3 regions of the Colwellia sp. MB02u-10 genome follow, and region 2 is predicted to be linked to each of the others. Evidence: predicted binding sites of a transcription regulator. Region 2 holds the regulator's gene; each other region holds the start of a gene.
What was found. The regulator MetJ, encoded in region 2, represses methionine synthesis genes. The targets are predictions, from matches to a motif close to TAGACGTCTAGACGTCTA.

Region 1: the regulator MetJ is predicted to act here: its motif matches at 1,054-1,071, upstream of serA (phosphoglycerate dehydrogenase).
Region 3: the regulator MetJ is predicted to act here: its motif matches at 2,237-2,254, upstream of metA (homoserine O-succinyltransferase).

Annotation. Positions count from the first base shown of each region.
Region 1 is NZ_JACGVK010000132.1:173,180-176,414, forward strand. It holds gene H4J59_RS14190 (5-formyltetrahydrofolate cyclo-ligase) at 1-43, shown strand, start outside; gene rpiA (ribose-5-phosphate isomerase RpiA) at 358-1,014, shown strand; gene serA (phosphoglycerate dehydrogenase) at 1,124-2,353, shown strand; gene thrC (threonine synthase) at 2,624-3,235, opposite strand, start outside.
Region 2 is NZ_JACGVK010000119.1:61,748-64,982, forward strand. It holds gene metB (cystathionine gamma-synthase) at 1-684, opposite strand, end outside; gene metJ (met regulon transcriptional regulator MetJ) at 918-1,250, shown strand; gene H4J59_RS10630 (VOC family protein) at 1,672-2,085, opposite strand; gene ccoG (cytochrome c oxidase accessory protein CcoG) at 2,239-3,235, opposite strand, start outside.
Region 3 is NZ_JACGVK010000110.1:34,874-38,108, forward strand. It holds gene metH (methionine synthase) at 1-1,128, opposite strand, end outside; gene metA (homoserine O-succinyltransferase) at 1,157-2,107, opposite strand; gene H4J59_RS07230 (methyltransferase) at 2,444-3,094, shown strand; gene H4J59_RS07235 (HD family hydrolase) at 3,172-3,235, opposite strand, start outside.

The DNA.
Region 1 (3,235 bases), on a different contig from region 2:
TATTACGCCAACCAGACAATATAAGTTTGATATCCATAAATAAAAGCTAATTAACTCGATACTCTTGTTATAATACTGACCATAGTTAGTTAAGTGATAGCTGTCAGTTTTTAGCTATCAGCTTTCAGTTAGTTACTACAGACATAGTTAAGAGATAGCTGTTAGTTTTAAGCGGTCAGCTTTCAGTAAGTTACTACAGACATAGTTAAAATATAGCTCGAAAACTTCTTTTGATTTATAACTACCTCTTACTGAATGCTAATCACTTATTACTTTTAACTGATCACTATATTTTACTGACAGCTGACAGCTTAAAACTGATAGCTAATAATTTTTTTTATTTAAAACAGGCCTATTATGACTCAAGATGACATGAAAAAAGCGGCAGCAATAAAAGCCCTAGACTATATCAAAGCAGATACCATTGTTGGTGTCGGTACTGGCTCAACGGTAAATCATTTTATCGACGCTCTTGCTACCATTAAAGATAAAATTATTGGCGTAGTGTCAAGCTCTGAAGGCTCAACTGAGCGTTTAAAATCATATGGCATTGAAGTGTTTGAGCTTAATAACGTTGACGGTATTGATGTTTATGTTGATGGCGCTGATGAAATCAGCCCTCACATGCATATGATCAAAGGTGGCGGTGCTGCCCTTACCCGCGAAAAAATTGTGGCTGCGGTGGCAAAAACCTTTATTTGTATCGCCGATGACACTAAGCAAGTGCCTATGCTAGGTCGTTTTCCATTGCCGGTAGAAGTGATCCCAATGGCGCGCAGTTATGTCGCCAGAGAACTGGTAAAATTAGGTGGTGACCCAGTTTATCGCCAAGGGGTTATTACTGACAACGGCAATGTTATTCTTGATGTACATAACTTAAAAATAATGGACCCTAAAGCATTAGAAAACAGCATTAACGCTATTGTTGGTGTTGTGACTAATGGCTTGTTTGCTAATCGTCCAGCAAATGTCTTAATTATCGGCAGTGCAGAGGGTACAAAAATAATAAAATAACACTTTAGAGTTTATACCCTATATGGTATTTTAGGTATCTAGCCATCTAAAAGCTTATTTGAAATATATTTAAGTACATCAATGTTTGATCGAGAGAAGATAAACTATCATGAGCAACAATTCACTAGCAAAAGACAAGATTAAGATACTACTTCTAGAAGGTGTTCACCAGAGCGCCCTTGAAGAGCTGAAAAATAAAGGCTATTCAAATATTGAATATATTAAAGCCTCACTTTCAGAAGCAGAGCTAATTAAGAAAATTGCCGACGTGCATTTTGTTGGTATACGTTCTCGCACTGACTTAAATAAAAATGTTTTAAGCCACGCTAAAAAGCTGGTTGCTATTGGTTGCTTCTGTATTGGTACCAATCAAGTAGACAAAGCCGCAGCGCAATCATTTGGTATCCCAGTATTTAACGCGCCATTTTCAAATACCCGCTCGGTCGCTGAGTTAGTATTGGGCGAAACATTATTATTATTACGTGGTATTCCAGAAAAAAGTGCCCAAGCACATCGTGGTGTTTGGAATAAATCAGCTACGGGTTCAGTTGAAGCCAGAGGCAAAACCTTAGGCATTATCGGTTATGGTCATATTGGTATGCAACTTGGCATACTAGCCGAAACTTTAGGGATGAAAGTTCGCTTTTTTGATATTGAAACTAAACTGCCTTTAGGCAATGCCAGCCAAGCGCCGACTATGACTTCATTATTGAAAGAAGCAGATGTTATTAGTTTGCATGTACCTGAAACGCCACAAACCAAAAATATGATGGGTGCGGCAGAATTTGAGGTCATGAAACAGGGTGTTATCTTTATTAATGCTTCGCGCGGCACTGTCGTTGATATTGATGCCTTAGCTGAGGCATTAACCAGTAAAAAAGTGGCTGGTGCAGCAATTGACGTATTCCCGGTTGAACCTAAAAGTAATGACGATGAGTTTTTTAGCCCGTTACGTGCCTTTGATAACGTAATTTTAACGCCACATATTGGTGGCAGCACTAAAGAAGCGCAAGAAAACATTGGCCTTGAAGTCGCAAGTAAACTTGCCAAATATTCAGACAATGGTTCAACATTATCGGCGGTTAATTTTCCTGAAGTATCCTTACCTGGCCATATTGGCACCAGCCGTTTATTACACATTCACCACAATAGGCCTGGGGTGTTAACGCAAATTAACCAAATGTTTGCCAAACTCAATATCAATATTGCCGCTCAGTATTTACAAACCGCTGACCAAATTGGCTATGTAGTTATTGATATTGAAGCTGAAAATAGTAAGTTAGCCTTAAAAGAATTAAAACAGATTGATGCAACAATCAGAGTAAGATTATTAAACTAATATCACCGCTGATTTGAAAAACTAAAAAGCCAAAGAAAATATTCTTTGGCTTTTTTATTTCTGCTGCCGTTTACGCGATATCACACTATGTTAAGTGCCTAACTTGGCAAGCTAAATACCGATTTACAGTGACTCACCGTAAAAATTTACTTACCTCACAGCGACTTGATCTCAGCTACTTGACCCCAGCCTTGCTATACTTTCTGTAGAAAAAGGCAGTAAAAACTGCCCTTTAACACTAGCCTGATCTTACACTAACGAACGCAGTAACTAATTGAGTAAGTAGGCTCTAAGTTCAGCAAAGTCAGTTGAACTTGTGGTTGATAGAATAGTTTCACTCGCACAATCGGCAAGCTCTTTTGGCAAGCCTATCGGTTGCCCTAAGGTACTTTCAACAATATCTTTAAATTTCGCTGGATGCGCGGTACCCAAAAATACACCAAATTCAGTATCAAGGGCATTATATTGCAGCGCTCTATAAGCAACCGCCGCATGAGGTTCACTGATGTAGCCAAGTTTAGCCAGTTGGATCATCGCCATTTGTGTTTGCTCTTCATCAATTGATACTGAAGTGACACAGTCTTGCTCAACTAATCCCGCTTTTAACATATGCTCTATACGTGGCCAATTATTGGGGTTACTAACATCCATGGCATTAGAAATGGTTGCTACCGTTTCATGAGGTGTCCATTCGCCAGTTTTTAAATAACGAGGCACGGTATCATTGGCATTTGTGGCGGCAATAAAACGCTTAATAGGTAAACCTAAGGCTTTAGCAAAAAGTCCGGCGGTAAGGTTACCAAAATTACCACTGGGAATAGCAAAAACAATATCGCTAAGTGCATCAGTGCCTTTTTGGCGATAAAGTTGTGCAACCGCTTC
Region 2 (3,235 bases):
GCAGTTTGCCCACCAAGCTAGTTTATCACCTAAGGCTTGTTCTTTGGTGACTAGCACACCGCCCACCACGTCACTATGACCATTAATATATTTGGTGGTGGAGTGAAAAACAATATCAGCACCCAATAACAAGGGTTGCTGCAATACCGGCGACATAAAGGTGTTATCAACCGCCACTAATGCGCCAACTTGATGCGCTTGTTTGGTAATGGCAGCAATATCAACTAAGCGTAACAATGGATTACTCGGTGATTCAACTAAGACTAATTTAGGTTTTGTTGCTAAAGCTTGGGCCAAGGCTTGTTGATCGTTTTGATCAACCACCACGAGCGTAAACTGACCCCGCTTGGCAAGATGGGTAAATAATCGAAAACTTCCGCCATAGCAATCATGCGGAATAACAACCGTGTCTTGTGTATCAAGTAATTGGCAAATAAGATGTACCGCTGACATGCCGGTATTTGTCACAATGCCAACGGCACCCTGCTCTAAATCTGTAATAGCTTGGGCAAATGTAGCGCGAGTTGGATTACCGGTGCGTGAATAGTCAAACTGACGCTTGTCGTTAAAACCTTTCAGTGCATAGGTGCTTGAAAGGTGAAGAGCTGGTATAACAGCGCCATGGTGTTGGTCGCTATTAATACCCGCTCGAACAGCGGTAGTGGCAATTTTTTTCTCGCTCATGTGTACTCCGGTAAAAATATTTTCTGTATAGATGTTTGGACGTCTATCAATCTAAATGGTTTAAGTTCTTGGGTCAAGTACTTTAGACTTCTAAACTTCTACACATTCGTTATTGACTCACGCCCCACAACCAGTAAAATCAAGTAGTAAGAATAAATTTATCACAAACTGGCCTACCAGACAGGTTTAACAAGGATAAGTTTATCTCAATTAATTAGCATAGAGGAATATTCATGGCAGAGTGGAATGGCGAGTATATTAACCCATACGCCGAACACGGGAAGAAAAGTGAACAAGTCAAAAAGATCACCGTGTCTATCCCTTTACGTGTGTTAAAAGTGCTCACTGATGAACGTACACGTCGCCAAGTGAATAACTTGCGTCATGCCACCAACAGTGAGCTGTTATGTGAAGCGTTTTTACACGCCTTTACTGGCCAACCATTACCTGATGATAGTGACTTGGCGAAAGACAACACACAAAAATTACCCGCGAGTGTTCGTCGGGCTTTGGAAGCAAAAGGTATAACTGACTTTAGTGAACACGAAGCGGAATTAGAAGATTAAAACGAGTAGTACAACAAGTAAATAAACAAGGCGCTGATTAGCGCCTTTTTTATTGCTGAAAAATACGAGTGATTAGCAAGAGATGCTTTGAAATATAAAGCGGAACAACCCCCTGTAGTGTGCCGCTACATATCAAAAAAATTTATCTCTGTTCTTCAGAGCTATTTGAATATTCTTCAAACTGGAACGATATTGCTTTAGTTTGTATTAAAGTGACTTTTAAAGTCAGCATCGTTCAAATAAAATAAAATTATGCCCGTCACCCATATGGCCTCATCCAACTTTACATAATTTTGATTTACTTAGCCTTAATTTTTCATAGTGTCCACAAATTAAAAAGCTTAATAACTGAAACTTTAATATCATCGAATTTAACGAAGCAGCTGCATTAACTCATGACTGACGGCTGATAGCTATAAATTTAGCCAGTCACATCATTTAACTGCAATAAATCCCATTTTGTACCATATAAATCTTTAAACACGACAACGGTGCCATATTCTTCCACGCGCGGCTCTTCGTTAAACTCGACACCTTGGCTTTTCATCTGTTGATAGTCGCGCCAAAAGTCATTGGTTTGTAGAAATAAAAATACTCGCCCGCCCGCTTGATTGCCAACTGACTGGCTTTGCTCGTCGTTACTGGCTTTAGCAAGCAGTATGTTGGTGCCATTTGAATTCGGTGGGGAGATTTGTACCCAACGTTTTCCGCCGCCTAAGTCAGTATCTTCAATAAGCTGAAAGTTTAATTTTTTGCTATAGAATGCAATTGCATCATCGTAATCTTCAACCACGAGGGCAATATTTGATATGCTTTGTTTGATCGTTTTACTCATGCTTTGTTCTCTATTCATTTTCACTACTCATCGTCCAAGTCATGATATTTTAACGTATTTTTCCTTCGTAATGTACTTTGCATGATTTAATTAAAAAAGACCTCACGTCGAGGTCTTTTTTCACAATCACTAGTCATTAGCTAACGAAATTAATTAATTTGAAAAGAATTTAGTTTCTTTAACAACCTTAATATCTGGCATATTATCAACGGCAACAGCCAGTGTCACTACCGTAATTTTTTGGCTAATGTTTTCCGGAGTCATCGTTAAATGTACCGGCACGCTGGCAATTTCACCCGCTTTTATCATCACCTTACCGTCAACACTTAAACTCAGCACTTTTTCCAACACTGTGATCTCAAATTGGCGATCAATTTTTGATTTATTGGTAATTTTCAATAAATAACTATTTGTCACCTTACCTTGAAAGTCGAGCTGAAATAATGTGCCACGATCCCGTAAAATAGAAAATTCGATTGGCACCCGCACTTGAATAGTAAAAATCATAAACGCCATGGCTAATAACGACATAACAGCATAGCCAATAATTTTCGGCCGTAGCAATTTAACCTTTTTACCTTGAAGTGCATTTTCACTGGTATAACTAATTAAGCCCTTAGCATAATTAAACTTGCTCATGGTCTGATCACAGGCATCAATGCAAGCACCGCAATTAATACATTCGTATTGCAAGCCGTTACGAATATCAATACCCACGGGGCACACTTCCACACAAAGGTTACAGTCTACACAATCACCCAAACCTAGCTCTTTTGGCTGCTGGTTACGTTTACGAGCGCCGCGGCTTTCACCACGTAATTTATCATAAGCAACTACGAGGGTATTCTTGTCGAACATAGCTGATTGAAAGCGTGAATACGGGCACATGTAAATACACATTTTTTCACGTAACCAACCGGCATTACCGTAGGTACAAACAGCAAAAAACAGCACCCAGAAAGTTGTCAGGCCATCCCACTGCCATTGTAGTAAATCAAGATACAGTACGCGGGCCGGTAAAAAGTAACTGATAAATGTTGTGGCGGTAAAAAATGCGATTAATCCCCAAAAAAAGTGCTTGGCAGACTTTCTCGCTAAGGTATCTAATGACAATGGCTGTTCATCACGTTTAATACGTTGATTACGCGTA
Region 3 (3,235 bases), on a different contig from region 2:
TAAGCGTTTAAAAACTGCAGATCCCGTCACATTGGTGCGCTCACCTACGTTAACAAACAAGCTATCGTCTTTGATGGTCAGTGCTTCTAAGCCGGATAAACGACAAGCTATTTCTTTCGCTTTAATTTCTCGAGGCGCGATATTCGCTACGGCATCAGCCATGCCTTTAATATGCGCTGGTGTGGTGCCACAACAGCCACCAATAATATTTAAAAAACCCGCATTGGCCCATTCAGCAACATGCTCGTCCATATCTTCAACGGTAAAATCATATTCACCAAAAGCATTAGGCAAACCCGCATTAGGATGAGCAGAAATCGCCACATCTGAAATATGGCTTAATTCCTCCACATATTGGCGTAATTCAACCGGGCCAAGCGCACAGTTCAAACCAAATGAAATCGGTCTAGCGTGACGTAAAGAATTGTAAAAAGCTTCGGTGGTTTGCCCTGATAACGTTCGCCCTGAGGCATCGGTAATTGTGCCTGAAATCATCACAGGTAAACGTTCACCGCGACTTTCAAAGACGGTTTCAACAGCAAATATAGCGGCTTTAGCATTGAGGGTATCAAATATTGTTTCAATTAAAATGATGTCACTGCCTCCGTCAATCAAGGCGTTGGTCGATTCAATGTAAGCGTCTTTGAGCTGATCAAAGGTGACATTACGATACGCTGGGTCGTTAACATCAGGGGAAATTGAACAAGTGCGGTTTGTTGGCCCTAACACGCCAGCCACAAAACGGGGTTTATCTGGGTTTTTCGCGGTGAATTCATCAGCCACTTCACGTGCTAATTGCGCCGCCGCGAAATTAATATCAGCACTGTACTCCGCCATATCGTAATCAGACATGGCAATAGTGGTGGCGTTAAAAGTATTGGTTTCAAGAATGTCAGCACCGGCAATAAGGTATTCGCGGTGAATAGCTTTAATAACCTCAGGTTGAGTCAGCACCAACAAATCGTTGTTACCTTTAACATCGCTATGCCAATCGGCAAACTGCTCGCCACGATAATCTTGCTCTTCAAATTTATACGCTTGGATCATAGTGCCCATAGCACCATCTAAAATAAGAATGCGCTTTTTTAATTCGGCTTGTAATCGGCCATAAGAAACTGACTGCACCACAGGTGCTTTTGATTGAGTATTTACTTGCTTAGACACGAGATTTCCCTGGATGGATGGCTTTAATATGGTTTGCATCTAATTGATACGGCGTAATTTGATAAACGTAATAATTTAACCAATTGGTAAAAAGTAAACTACCATGGCTGCGCCAGGTGTTTGCTGTGGTTGAATTGGGATTATTGTCAGTAAAATAATGCTCAGGCATTGACGTGGTACGGCCCATTTCAAGGTCACGAAAATACTCTTCACTCAAGGTTGTTGCGTCATACTCTGGATGGCCGGTAAGGTAGACTTGCTGCTTGTTTTTGCTCGCAGATAAATACACCCCTGCCTCAGCTGACTCCGCCAATATTTCTAGATGTTCCAGTGTTTGATAATCCGACTTATCGATATAACCATAGCGAGAATGAGGCACATTAAAGCTTTCGTCGAAGCCTCGGGTTAACTGCTCTTCTGGTTTCAAACAATGATGGTGATAAACGCCAGAGAGCTTTTTTTTACGCAAATGTCGCTTCAAACCATAATGATGATAAAGCGCTGCATGTGCTGCCCAACAAGAAAACATGGTTGAAGTCACATTTTTTTCTGCCCAGTCAAACACTTGACAAATTTTGTCCCAAAAGGTTACTTGCTGATAATCCAACAACGCCAGCGGCGCACCGGTAATAATTAAACCGTCATATTGTTTATGTTTTATATCATCGAATAAGCGGTAAAAATTATCTAGATGTGCTTGCGGCGTATTCTTAGATTCATTGGCATGTATGCGGACAAATTCAACATTAATTTGCAATGGTGTATTGGCCAACATGCGAAGAATTTGCACTTCAGTTTCAATTTTATTGGGCATTAGGTTAAGAATAGCCACTTCCATTGGGCGAATTTCTTGATCTGCAGCGCGACGTTCAGACATAACAAAAATATTTTCTTTGTCTAAAATTGTTAACGCGGGCAATTCATCGGGGATTTTTATGGGCATAGTATTAACCTAATGTCGGGTAATTCGTTATATCTGTGATCGCTATAAAATAACGCTGAAAAACAATATCGCTCTTTACCATTTATATCTACCTACAATGTGACTTGGATTGCTAGCTATGTCAACCTCTAAACGTATAGACGTCTAAACATTTTAATATGATTTAGCCGTTTATCGTTTAGTCGTAAAGAAAATTCGCGACAAAAAACCTCTACAGGCTAAGTTATAGCACGCGAAATATATTGTCATTTAAGCTAAACACTGTAATCTTAGCCGACTCGCGCACTTTGCCATTTGTCTTAAGAGACTTGGCTCCGCGCCTACCTAGGCAGCACAATGACAAACCTTCGCTACAGTTATCAAACCATCGAGTTTGGTAATACTGATATCCATCTTTGTACCTTACGTGATAAACAAGAATTTTATGACCCTGAAGACATCGCCCAAAACTTAGGTATTTCATCGGCAACTTGGTCTTTATTTGGTGTTATTTGGCCGTCAAGCTTAGTGCTGGCACATTTTATATCGCAATACCCCGTTGGCACAAAACGGGTATTAGAAGTAGGCTGTGGCATAGCGCTTAGTAGCTTGCTCTTAAACAAACAAAAAGCAGATATAACCGCAACAGATTACCACCCCGAAGTAGGAAAATTTTTACTGAGAAACACCCTGCTTAATCAAGACGGTCCGATTAACTATGAGCAAACTAATTGGTCAAACAAACAAGATAGCTTAGGACTTTTTGATTTAATCATAGGTAGTGACCTACTATATGAAAATGAACATATTGAATTGCTTGCCAACTTCATCCAAGCCCATGCAAACAAAAGTTGTGAAGTTATTCTTGTTGATCCGGGGCGCGGACGTAAAACTAAATTAAGTACAAAAATGCTAGATTTTGGTTTTAGCTCTACCCATATTAAACCTGAGCATACCGATTACATTAAACAAGATTTCAAAGGTCATATTCTTAAATTTAAAAGATAGAAGCTTAGCTGCTTGTTTACTTATATATTAACAAGCAGCTAAGGCATTGCTCTAAATACCTAGAAGTTTTATTACCGCTACGCGTTGCGTAACCAGCCTTTTTCTACGGCAAACTCAATTTGCTCAGCAACATAAGTCCAT